Zymomonas mobilis subsp. pomaceae ATCC 29192: one gene and its partners. The protein of the gene in region 1 interacts with the protein of each later gene in a pairwise test. Links are inferred from orthologs where the notes say so. Each region holds a gene or a part of one and is shown on either strand. Other genes may lie near its edges.

The links.
Region 2: the proteins of ZYMOP_RS04330 (region 1) and ftsZ interact in binary tests that used the Escherichia coli proteins (3 or more experiments, as listed by UniProt). The link is inferred for Zymomonas mobilis subsp. pomaceae ATCC 29192 from one-to-one orthologs.
Region 3: the proteins of ZYMOP_RS04330 (region 1) and ftsA interact in binary tests that used the Escherichia coli proteins (3 or more experiments, as listed by UniProt). The link is inferred for Zymomonas mobilis subsp. pomaceae ATCC 29192 from one-to-one orthologs.

Annotation. Positions count from the first base shown.
Region 1 is NC_015709.1:959,435-962,344, forward strand. Bases 79-2,910 are described here. They hold ZYMOP_RS04330 (rod shape-determining protein), read right to left. Parts: upstream 2,102-2,910; coding sequence 1,055-2,101; downstream 79-1,054. Other genes in these bases: mreC (rod shape-determining protein MreC), read right to left, coding at 79-1,021; mutL (DNA mismatch repair endonuclease MutL), read left to right, coding at 2,356-2,910. In the rest of the region: more of mreC, read right to left, coding at 1-78. UniProt on the Escherichia coli protein: Forms membrane-associated dynamic filaments that are essential for cell shape determination. Acts by regulating cell wall synthesis and cell elongation, and thus cell shape.
Region 2 is NC_015709.1:493,719-496,670, reverse strand. It holds ftsZ (cell division protein FtsZ), read left to right. Parts: upstream 1-749; coding sequence 750-2,156; downstream 2,157-2,952. Other genes in the region: ZYMOP_RS02185 (SPOR domain-containing protein), read left to right, coding at 2,478-2,952; ftsA (cell division protein FtsA), read left to right, coding at 1-516. UniProt on the Escherichia coli protein: Essential cell division protein that forms a contractile ring structure (Z ring) at the future cell division site. The regulation of the ring assembly controls the timing and the location of cell division.
Region 3 is NC_015709.1:495,297-498,296, reverse strand. It holds ftsA (cell division protein FtsA), read left to right. Parts: upstream 1-858; coding sequence 859-2,142; downstream 2,143-3,000. Other genes in the region: ftsZ (cell division protein FtsZ), read left to right, coding at 2,376-3,000; ZYMOP_RS02200 (cell division protein FtsQ/DivIB), read left to right, coding at 1-862. UniProt on the Escherichia coli protein: Essential cell division protein that assists in the assembly of the Z ring. May serve as the principal membrane anchor for the Z ring.

The sequences.
Region 1 (2,910 bases):
GCATTTTACTTTTGTCCAGTGGGGCTATTTCCGGCTTAAATATAGCGGTAGCAGATACAGGCGTCTCGACCGCCAATAATTGCGTTACGGCCTTAGTATTCCCATCCTTGGGCAATTTTTTATGGCTACTCTGTTTTTGAGATATAGCTTTACCCATCGTGACCTGTTCAGGGGGCGCATCTGGCTCGAATATCTTTTCAACCATAATATAATCTAAACGCGCGGGGTTTGCTGTAGGTAACGCAAAAGCCCCATCGCTATTTAATTTTGATATAATCGCAACAGGTATATCCGGCGGGTAAATCCCCCCAGTACCAGATGTCACTAATAAATCGCCTATTTGAAAAGGCGACTGTCCTGCAATAAGCGGACGAATATCTAATAAACCATCCCCTCTTCCCGAAGCTAAGGCAGGGACACCCGAACGAACAATTTTAACAGGAAGGGTATTGGATGAATCAACTAATAATAAAATACGGGCAGAAAAATGACCGGTAGCTAAAACGCGGCCAACCAAGCCTTCTGAAGAGCGCACCGGCATCCCTGTGATGACGCCTGAGGAAGAACCAAGATCAATGATAGCAGTACGACGGCTGGTCGTTAGAGGAGAACCAATGACATGCCCCACCGCTACCCGCATAGGGGTATGATCCACTAAATTCAGCATACGCTTTAAACGGATATTATCCGCATTTAAAATCTGCGCTTCAATAAGCTGTGGCCTTAATTTTTCAATATTCGCTTTTAGTGCCCGATTTTGGCTCCCAGCATTGATATAATCGGCAATGCCATCCCTGCTGTTATGCAAAATTGTCACGACCCCATGACCAAAACGTGACAAGGGACTGGTGCAGTCTGTGATAAAGCCGATAACCCCATTATATTTATCAGGATAAACATTCGATAGTATCAGCATTACCGCGGCAGCAATGATCCCCCCGATAGCAAAGACATAACTGGTAAATAAGCCTAGTTGCGCCCGCCTAGAAAAACCGGAATTACGAAAGCGAGGCGGTGCCATGCAGGAAAAGACCCCTTATCTCATCGTATAAACTCAGGCTGTTTGTAAAACAGCCCTGAAAGTTGGATCTTCAAGCGCCCGTCCTGTTCCCATGGCAACACAAGTCAAAGGATCATCCGCAATAGTAACAGGTAATGAGGTTTCTTCACGTAAAACAGTATCCAATCCAGAAAGTAAAGCACCGCCCCCCGTTAAAACAATGCCCTGATCGACAATGTCGGCGGCCAGTTCTGGGGCCGTATTTTCAAGCGCCAAGCGGACACCTTCGACAATAGCCGCCACAGGCTCGGATAAAGCTTCGGCAATCATAGCCTGATTAATCTGGATTTCTTTTGGGACACCATTAACAAGATCACGACCTTTAATACTGATCGTCATACCAATGCCATCGTCGGGCATACGAGCGGTGCCCATTTCCTTCTTAATACGTTCAGCGGTAGCTTCTCCGATCAGAAGATTAAAATTACGACGGACATAAGAGCCAATCGCTTCATCCATTTTATCGCCGCCAACCCGGACAGAGGTAGTATAAGCCAAGCCGCGCAAAGACAACACTGCCACTTCGGTTGTGCCGCCGCCTATATCAACAACCATAGACCCGATCGGTTCGGTAACGGGCATTTCTGCCCCAATCGCGGCCGCCATTGGCTCATCAATCAAAAAAACCTGACTAGCCCCTGCATTAGAGGCCGCATCACGAATAGCCCGCCGTTCCACAGAAGTGGAGCCTGATGGTACACAGACGACGATTTCAGGAAAACGCCACGGACGTGCCTTTCCTCCGTGCACTTTTTGGATAAAATGCTTAATCATCTGCTCTGCAACATCAATATCAGCAATGACGCCATCGCGCATCGGACGAATAGCCTGAATGCTATCGGGGGTTTTCCCCATCATTAGTTTGGCATCATTACCAACAGCACGCACCCGCTTAACGCCATTTAAAGTTTCAATAGCCACCACAGAAGGCTCGTTCAAAACAATGCCGCGGCCACGCAGATAAACAACAGTATTAGCGGTTCCAAGATCAATCGCCATGTCATGGGACATGAATTTAAACAGGCGGGTAAAAAGAGACATTCAGGCATCCGTCCGCTAGCAAGGGGCTTTAGGAATGAGGTAAGAAAGGCTATAAGCTTCTCTTACCGAGATTACTCGATATATTGATGATACACCGGTATAAAGGAATAGGTGAGACAATTATTTTATATTCCCTATACCGATCCTGAACATCAATATACTATTTATAAAACTTTATAAAAAGTCATTCTCCAGTTTCACATAAATATTAAACCGGAAAGCTGAAGAAAAGCGCTTGGGGCAGGGTTACCGATATGTCAATACGCCGTCTACCAGAGGATGTGATAAATCGTATCGCAGCTGGAGAAGTCGTTGAAAGACCAGCAAGTGCGCTTAAAGAATTGGTCGAAAATGCTATAGATGCCGGTTCGACCCATATTAGCATTCGCCTTTTAGCGGGTGGATTAGAAGGCCTTGAGGTTATCGATAATGGTATCGGTATTTCTGCTGATGAAATGGCGCTGGCCTTGGAACGTCATGCAACCTCAAAATTACCCGATAATGATGCCATAGAAGCTGTTACGACGCTTGGCTTTCGGGGAGAAGCGCTGCCTTCTATTGCGAGTGTTGCCCGCCTTGTTTTAGAAAGCCGCATTCTTGATAGTGACAGCGGATGGCAACGGACTATTGATAATGGTCAGTTGGAAAAAGAAGGGCCAGCCGCCCTCCCTCATGGTACAAGAATAAAGGTAGAAGATTTATTCGCACGCCTTCCAGCGCGACGTAAATTCATGCGTAGCGCTAAAAGTGAGTATATAGCCTGCCTTGATATTGTTCGCCGATTAGCGATGGCACGACCCGATATAGGT
Region 2 (2,952 bases), 470 kb from region 1 along the record:
AGACGTTCCGATGCAGAACGATTGAAGTGTTTTTATGGTTCTGCACAAAGTTCACCGCGCGATAATCATGAGATGATAGATGTTGCTCCTATTGCCAATGTCGAAGATGTAATTGATCCACAACGGATTAGTCGGGCGCAATTAATCGGGGTAATCCGAAAACGGTTGGATCACTGGATGGGGCATATTGCAGAAGCGCTTAAATCCTTAGGCTATAATGGCCCTGTTGGTCGTCAGGTCGTTTTAACAGGAGGTGGGGCAGAGCTGAAGGGAATTGCGGATTATGCTCAGGGTGTTTTAGGCCGATCAGTTAGAATCGGTCGGCCTCACGGGCTTATTGGTTTACCAGATGCCCATAGTGGTCCCGCTTTTGCAACACTCACCGGTCTAATTTTACATGCGGCTTCGGAACCTTTTGACTTAAGGCCACTTTCTTATAGTAATATGTCAGGTGGGAAATCTTCTTTTGTCGGTTCTTTTAAACGTCTTTTTCAGATGTTTCGGCGCGAATATTGAAAATATATTAAAAATTAAAGTTTTGGCTCATATTTTCTCGTGCTTTTAATGGTATCTTCAGGCAAGATAAGATTTAGTCATCAGGGTATATGATGAAATAGGTTATTTGATTAGAGCCGGTAATCTTCTTTACAACAAATCGATAACAAAATCGTAATTTGCAAAAATCCGATTTTATAACATTGTAGCCTAGGGTAAGCCTGACAGAAATGTATTTGGGACGGAGAGCGTAAATGACCATCGAATTCATGCGGTCCAGTGATAGCGGCGAAGTAAGTGAACTGCCCCGGATTAGCGTGATTGGCGTCGGTGGCGGCGGCGGAAATGCTGTTGCTAATATGATTGCATCCGATGTACAGGGTGTAGACTTTATTGTAGCTAATACGGATGCACAGGCCTTAAATATCTCTCCGGCCGCGCAACGTATTCAGCTTGGCCCAACGACAACGCAAGGTTTGGGGGCAGGGTCACGTCCCGAAGTAGGGAAAGCTGCTGCTGAAGAAACTATCGAGCAGATTCAAGAAGCGTTAGAAGGGGCTAGAATGTGCTTTATTGCTGCCGGTATGGGCGGCGGTACGGGCACGGGGGCTGCGCCTGTCATCGCAAAAGTAGCACGTGATCGTGGTATTCTGACGGTTGGGGTTGTTACTAAGCCATTTAACTTTGAGGGGAAACGGCGCGCGCGGGCGGCTGAAACGGGTATTGAAGAATTACAAAAACATGTTGATACCCTGATCGTTATTCCGAACCAGAATCTGTTCTTGATTGCGAACCCAAATACAACCTTCAAACAAGCCTTTGAAATGGCGGATGAAGTATTACAACAGGGTGTTCGGGGTATTACAGATTTGATGGTTCGTCCTGGTCTTATCAATCTCGATTTTGCTGATATCCGTTCTGTAATGAGTGAAATGGGTAAAGCGATGATGGGAACCGGAGAAGCCTCGGGTGATAACCGTGCCATTGAAGCAGCAGAAAAAGCCATTGCCAATCCGTTGCTTGATGGCGTTTCCATGAATGGTGCACGCGGTGTTATCGTGTCGATTATCGGTGGCGATGATATGACGCTTATGGAAATGGATGAAGCCGCTAATCATATTCGTGAATTGGTCGATGAAGATGCCAATATCATCTTCGGATCAGCTTTTAACGAAGATTTGGATGGACGCATCCGTGTGTCCGTTGTGGCAACAGGGATTGATTCCAATCAAAAGGAATCAGTGGAAGAGAATAAAGAGTATACAAACCTGAATACACCGCTTTCAGGTCATAATACGGCATCCTCTGCACCTTTATCTAACGCGCAGCAATCTGTTGCGTCCCAGCATTCTTCTCCCAGAATGGCAGCGCCGCAATCCCATCCTGTTGAAGAGGAACTCTTGCTGGGGAAAGAGACTTTAACACCTTCCGTTAAAAACGAAATGCCCTCTTCTGTTGCTTCACCAAAGCAGACTGAAGAATCCCAGCCTTCAGGTTGGTCAAATGAACCCAATCGTCCAGCGCCTCGCTTGGTACGGGAAGGCAGCACTTTATTTGAACGGATGTCCAATATTGCCCGGGGGACGGATCGCAAAGATAATGCAACAGAAACGCGTGGACGTGTTGATATTCCACAGTTTCTTAACCGTCAGGGTAACTAACTGAAGACTATATTTTAAGTTAATTTTTCAGGCTGTTTTTGTTACCTTATATCTAAGGATAACAAAAACAGCCATTTTATTACTTCAAAGCTGGGATTAGAGTATAAACCGATAAGATCTTTAATAAAAAAGGCATTTTATCGGATATCAGCTATTCTTTGTCGCTTTATGCTTGCGTTCGGTAAAACAGTTGGCTTTCTAGCCTTCATGGCTATTGATACGAAAAAATTTACACATGATACTTTTTCCTGTTCAATTATAAAAACGGGATTTCGGTTTCATCCGTTTTCAGGGATCACAGAAAAAATAGCATCCCTTAAGATGCGATATATTTTCAAAGCGGTCATTGCCAGCTTATTAGTTTCAACCTCTATTGCCCCTTGTACTGCCCTACATGCCCAAACTGCTGAAAATCAAACAGATAAACCCGATCTTACTGTTTATTTGCGCCGACTGGCAGCGCAACCCCATGACATAAATGCCTTGATCGGAGCGGGCCTCGCTTCTTATCGAGCAGGGGATATGCATGCGGCTCTTGGCTTTTTAACCCGTGCAGAAAATATGGCACCCCATGATGGTAAAGTAAAAGCGGCTTTGGGATCTATTTTTATTCAGCAAGAAAAACCTCAACAAGCCCTTAAATATTTTCATGAAGCGATTTCAAACGGAATACCGCCCGCAACATTAGCCAGCGACACAGGGCTTGCTTATGATCTGATGGGGAATAATGGAAAGGCTACATCGGCTTATGAAATGGCTTTGACGAGCCATCCCGATGATGAAACAGAAAGACGTT
Region 3 (3,000 bases), 460 kb from region 1 along the record:
TCCTAAGCGCCCTACCAAAGAGATATCCCTATCTGCATTACCTTCTTGGTTAGGTTTCCTTTATCATCCGGCTTTGAAACAGGCATTACGCTATCTTTTAGTTATTCTTATAATTTCGGCTTTATGTGTTGGATTATGGATAGCACATTGGCCGCAGATGCTGGCAACAAAAAGCGGAGAATATTTGGGGCGCAAAGGATTCTCGGTTCAACATGTTGAAATTGTTGGTCTCCATCATATGGATCGACAAGCTATCTATGAAATAGCCTCTACTCAGCAGAGTCTGGCTATGCCGTTAGTTGACCTGAATATTATTCGTGATCGTCTGTTACGCTTTGGCTGGATTGAAGATGCAAGGGTATCCCGCCGTTGGCCTGATACGTTGGTTGTTGATATTATCGAGCGTAAACCAGCCGCTGTTTGGCAATATCATGGGGCCTTAAAACTGGTCGATAACAGCGGCATCCTTATTGCTGATGTTGATCCTCACGCAGTGCCTGAACTGCCTTTGGTTATCGGGGCAGGGGCTAATCTTCATCTGGAAGATTTAACACGACTTTTAGAAAATTCTCCCGATTTGAAATCAAGGGTAGATGCGGCCAGTTGGATAGGCAATCGACGTTGGGATCTGCATTTCGCCTCTGGTGAAACCCTTGCACTTCCAGAAGGCAGTGAGGCTGAGGTTGCTTTGACGCGTTTTTCGCATGCTAATCGTGAACATCACCTACTAGAACGAGGTTATGTCCGGTTCGACATGCGGATTCCTACGGCACCGATTACAGCCAGAATTGCGCATGATATGCCGACTAAACCCGTTAAATCTGCTAAACCTGCTCCGCCACCAGTCGGCGATAGAATATGAAGGATCGACATCGCACCATGACCCCTGTCAAAGACGGTAATCTCATTACTGCGCTTGATATCGGCTCTTCCAAGATTTCAGCGCTGATTGTCGAAAAACATGCCGATAATGTTTTACAGGTGTTGGGAAGTGGTCAGCGAGAAAGTCTGGGGGTGCGTCGGGGCTACCTGTTCGACATGGAAAAAACCGAAAAAGCTGTCCGTGAAGCGGTCGAACAAGCTGAACGTATCGCTGGTATTAATATAGAATCTGTCTGGGTATCTTTTTCAGCGGGGGGGCTTCTTTCAGATTTAACCTCTATTGAAGTGGCACTTAATGGTCAGCGTATTGAAGAAATTCATATGGAGACGTTACTGGCAACAGGGCGGGATTCAATTGAGCCAAACGGGCATATGGTGCTTCACGCCCAACCGGCACTTTATACTTTAGATGGGTTAAAAGGCGTCAAAAGCCCGATCGGTCTTTATGCTGATCGTTTGGGGGTAGATATTCACGTTATTGCTGCCGAACCTTCACCGGTTAGAAATCTTGAACTAGCCGTGCGTTCATCCCATCTTGAAGTTCAAGCGATTGTTGCTGCGCCAATTGCCGCAGGTATGTCTTGTCTGTTTGAAGAAGAACGCGAGTTGGGTGTGGCTTTGGTTGAATTGGGGGCTGGGGTTACGAATGTTTCCCTTTTTGCAGGGGGATTACTGGTCGGGCTGGCGTCTCTTCCCATGGGGGCTTCTGATATTACAGATGATATTGCTGCGGCCTTTGGCACCAGACGTTCCGATGCAGAACGATTGAAGTGTTTTTATGGTTCTGCACAAAGTTCACCGCGCGATAATCATGAGATGATAGATGTTGCTCCTATTGCCAATGTCGAAGATGTAATTGATCCACAACGGATTAGTCGGGCGCAATTAATCGGGGTAATCCGAAAACGGTTGGATCACTGGATGGGGCATATTGCAGAAGCGCTTAAATCCTTAGGCTATAATGGCCCTGTTGGTCGTCAGGTCGTTTTAACAGGAGGTGGGGCAGAGCTGAAGGGAATTGCGGATTATGCTCAGGGTGTTTTAGGCCGATCAGTTAGAATCGGTCGGCCTCACGGGCTTATTGGTTTACCAGATGCCCATAGTGGTCCCGCTTTTGCAACACTCACCGGTCTAATTTTACATGCGGCTTCGGAACCTTTTGACTTAAGGCCACTTTCTTATAGTAATATGTCAGGTGGGAAATCTTCTTTTGTCGGTTCTTTTAAACGTCTTTTTCAGATGTTTCGGCGCGAATATTGAAAATATATTAAAAATTAAAGTTTTGGCTCATATTTTCTCGTGCTTTTAATGGTATCTTCAGGCAAGATAAGATTTAGTCATCAGGGTATATGATGAAATAGGTTATTTGATTAGAGCCGGTAATCTTCTTTACAACAAATCGATAACAAAATCGTAATTTGCAAAAATCCGATTTTATAACATTGTAGCCTAGGGTAAGCCTGACAGAAATGTATTTGGGACGGAGAGCGTAAATGACCATCGAATTCATGCGGTCCAGTGATAGCGGCGAAGTAAGTGAACTGCCCCGGATTAGCGTGATTGGCGTCGGTGGCGGCGGCGGAAATGCTGTTGCTAATATGATTGCATCCGATGTACAGGGTGTAGACTTTATTGTAGCTAATACGGATGCACAGGCCTTAAATATCTCTCCGGCCGCGCAACGTATTCAGCTTGGCCCAACGACAACGCAAGGTTTGGGGGCAGGGTCACGTCCCGAAGTAGGGAAAGCTGCTGCTGAAGAAACTATCGAGCAGATTCAAGAAGCGTTAGAAGGGGCTAGAATGTGCTTTATTGCTGCCGGTATGGGCGGCGGTACGGGCACGGGGGCTGCGCCTGTCATCGCAAAAGTAGCACGTGATCGTGGTATTCTGACGGTTGGGGTTGTTACTAAGCCATTTAACTTTGAGGGGAAACGGCGCGCGCGGGCGGCTGAAACGGGTATTGAAGAATTACAAAAACATGTTGATACCCTGATCGTTATTCCGAACCAGAATCTGTTCTTGATTGCGAACCCAAATACAACCTTCAAACAAGCCTTTGAAATGGCGGATGAAGTATTACAACAGGGTGTTCGGGGTATTACAGATTTGATGGTTC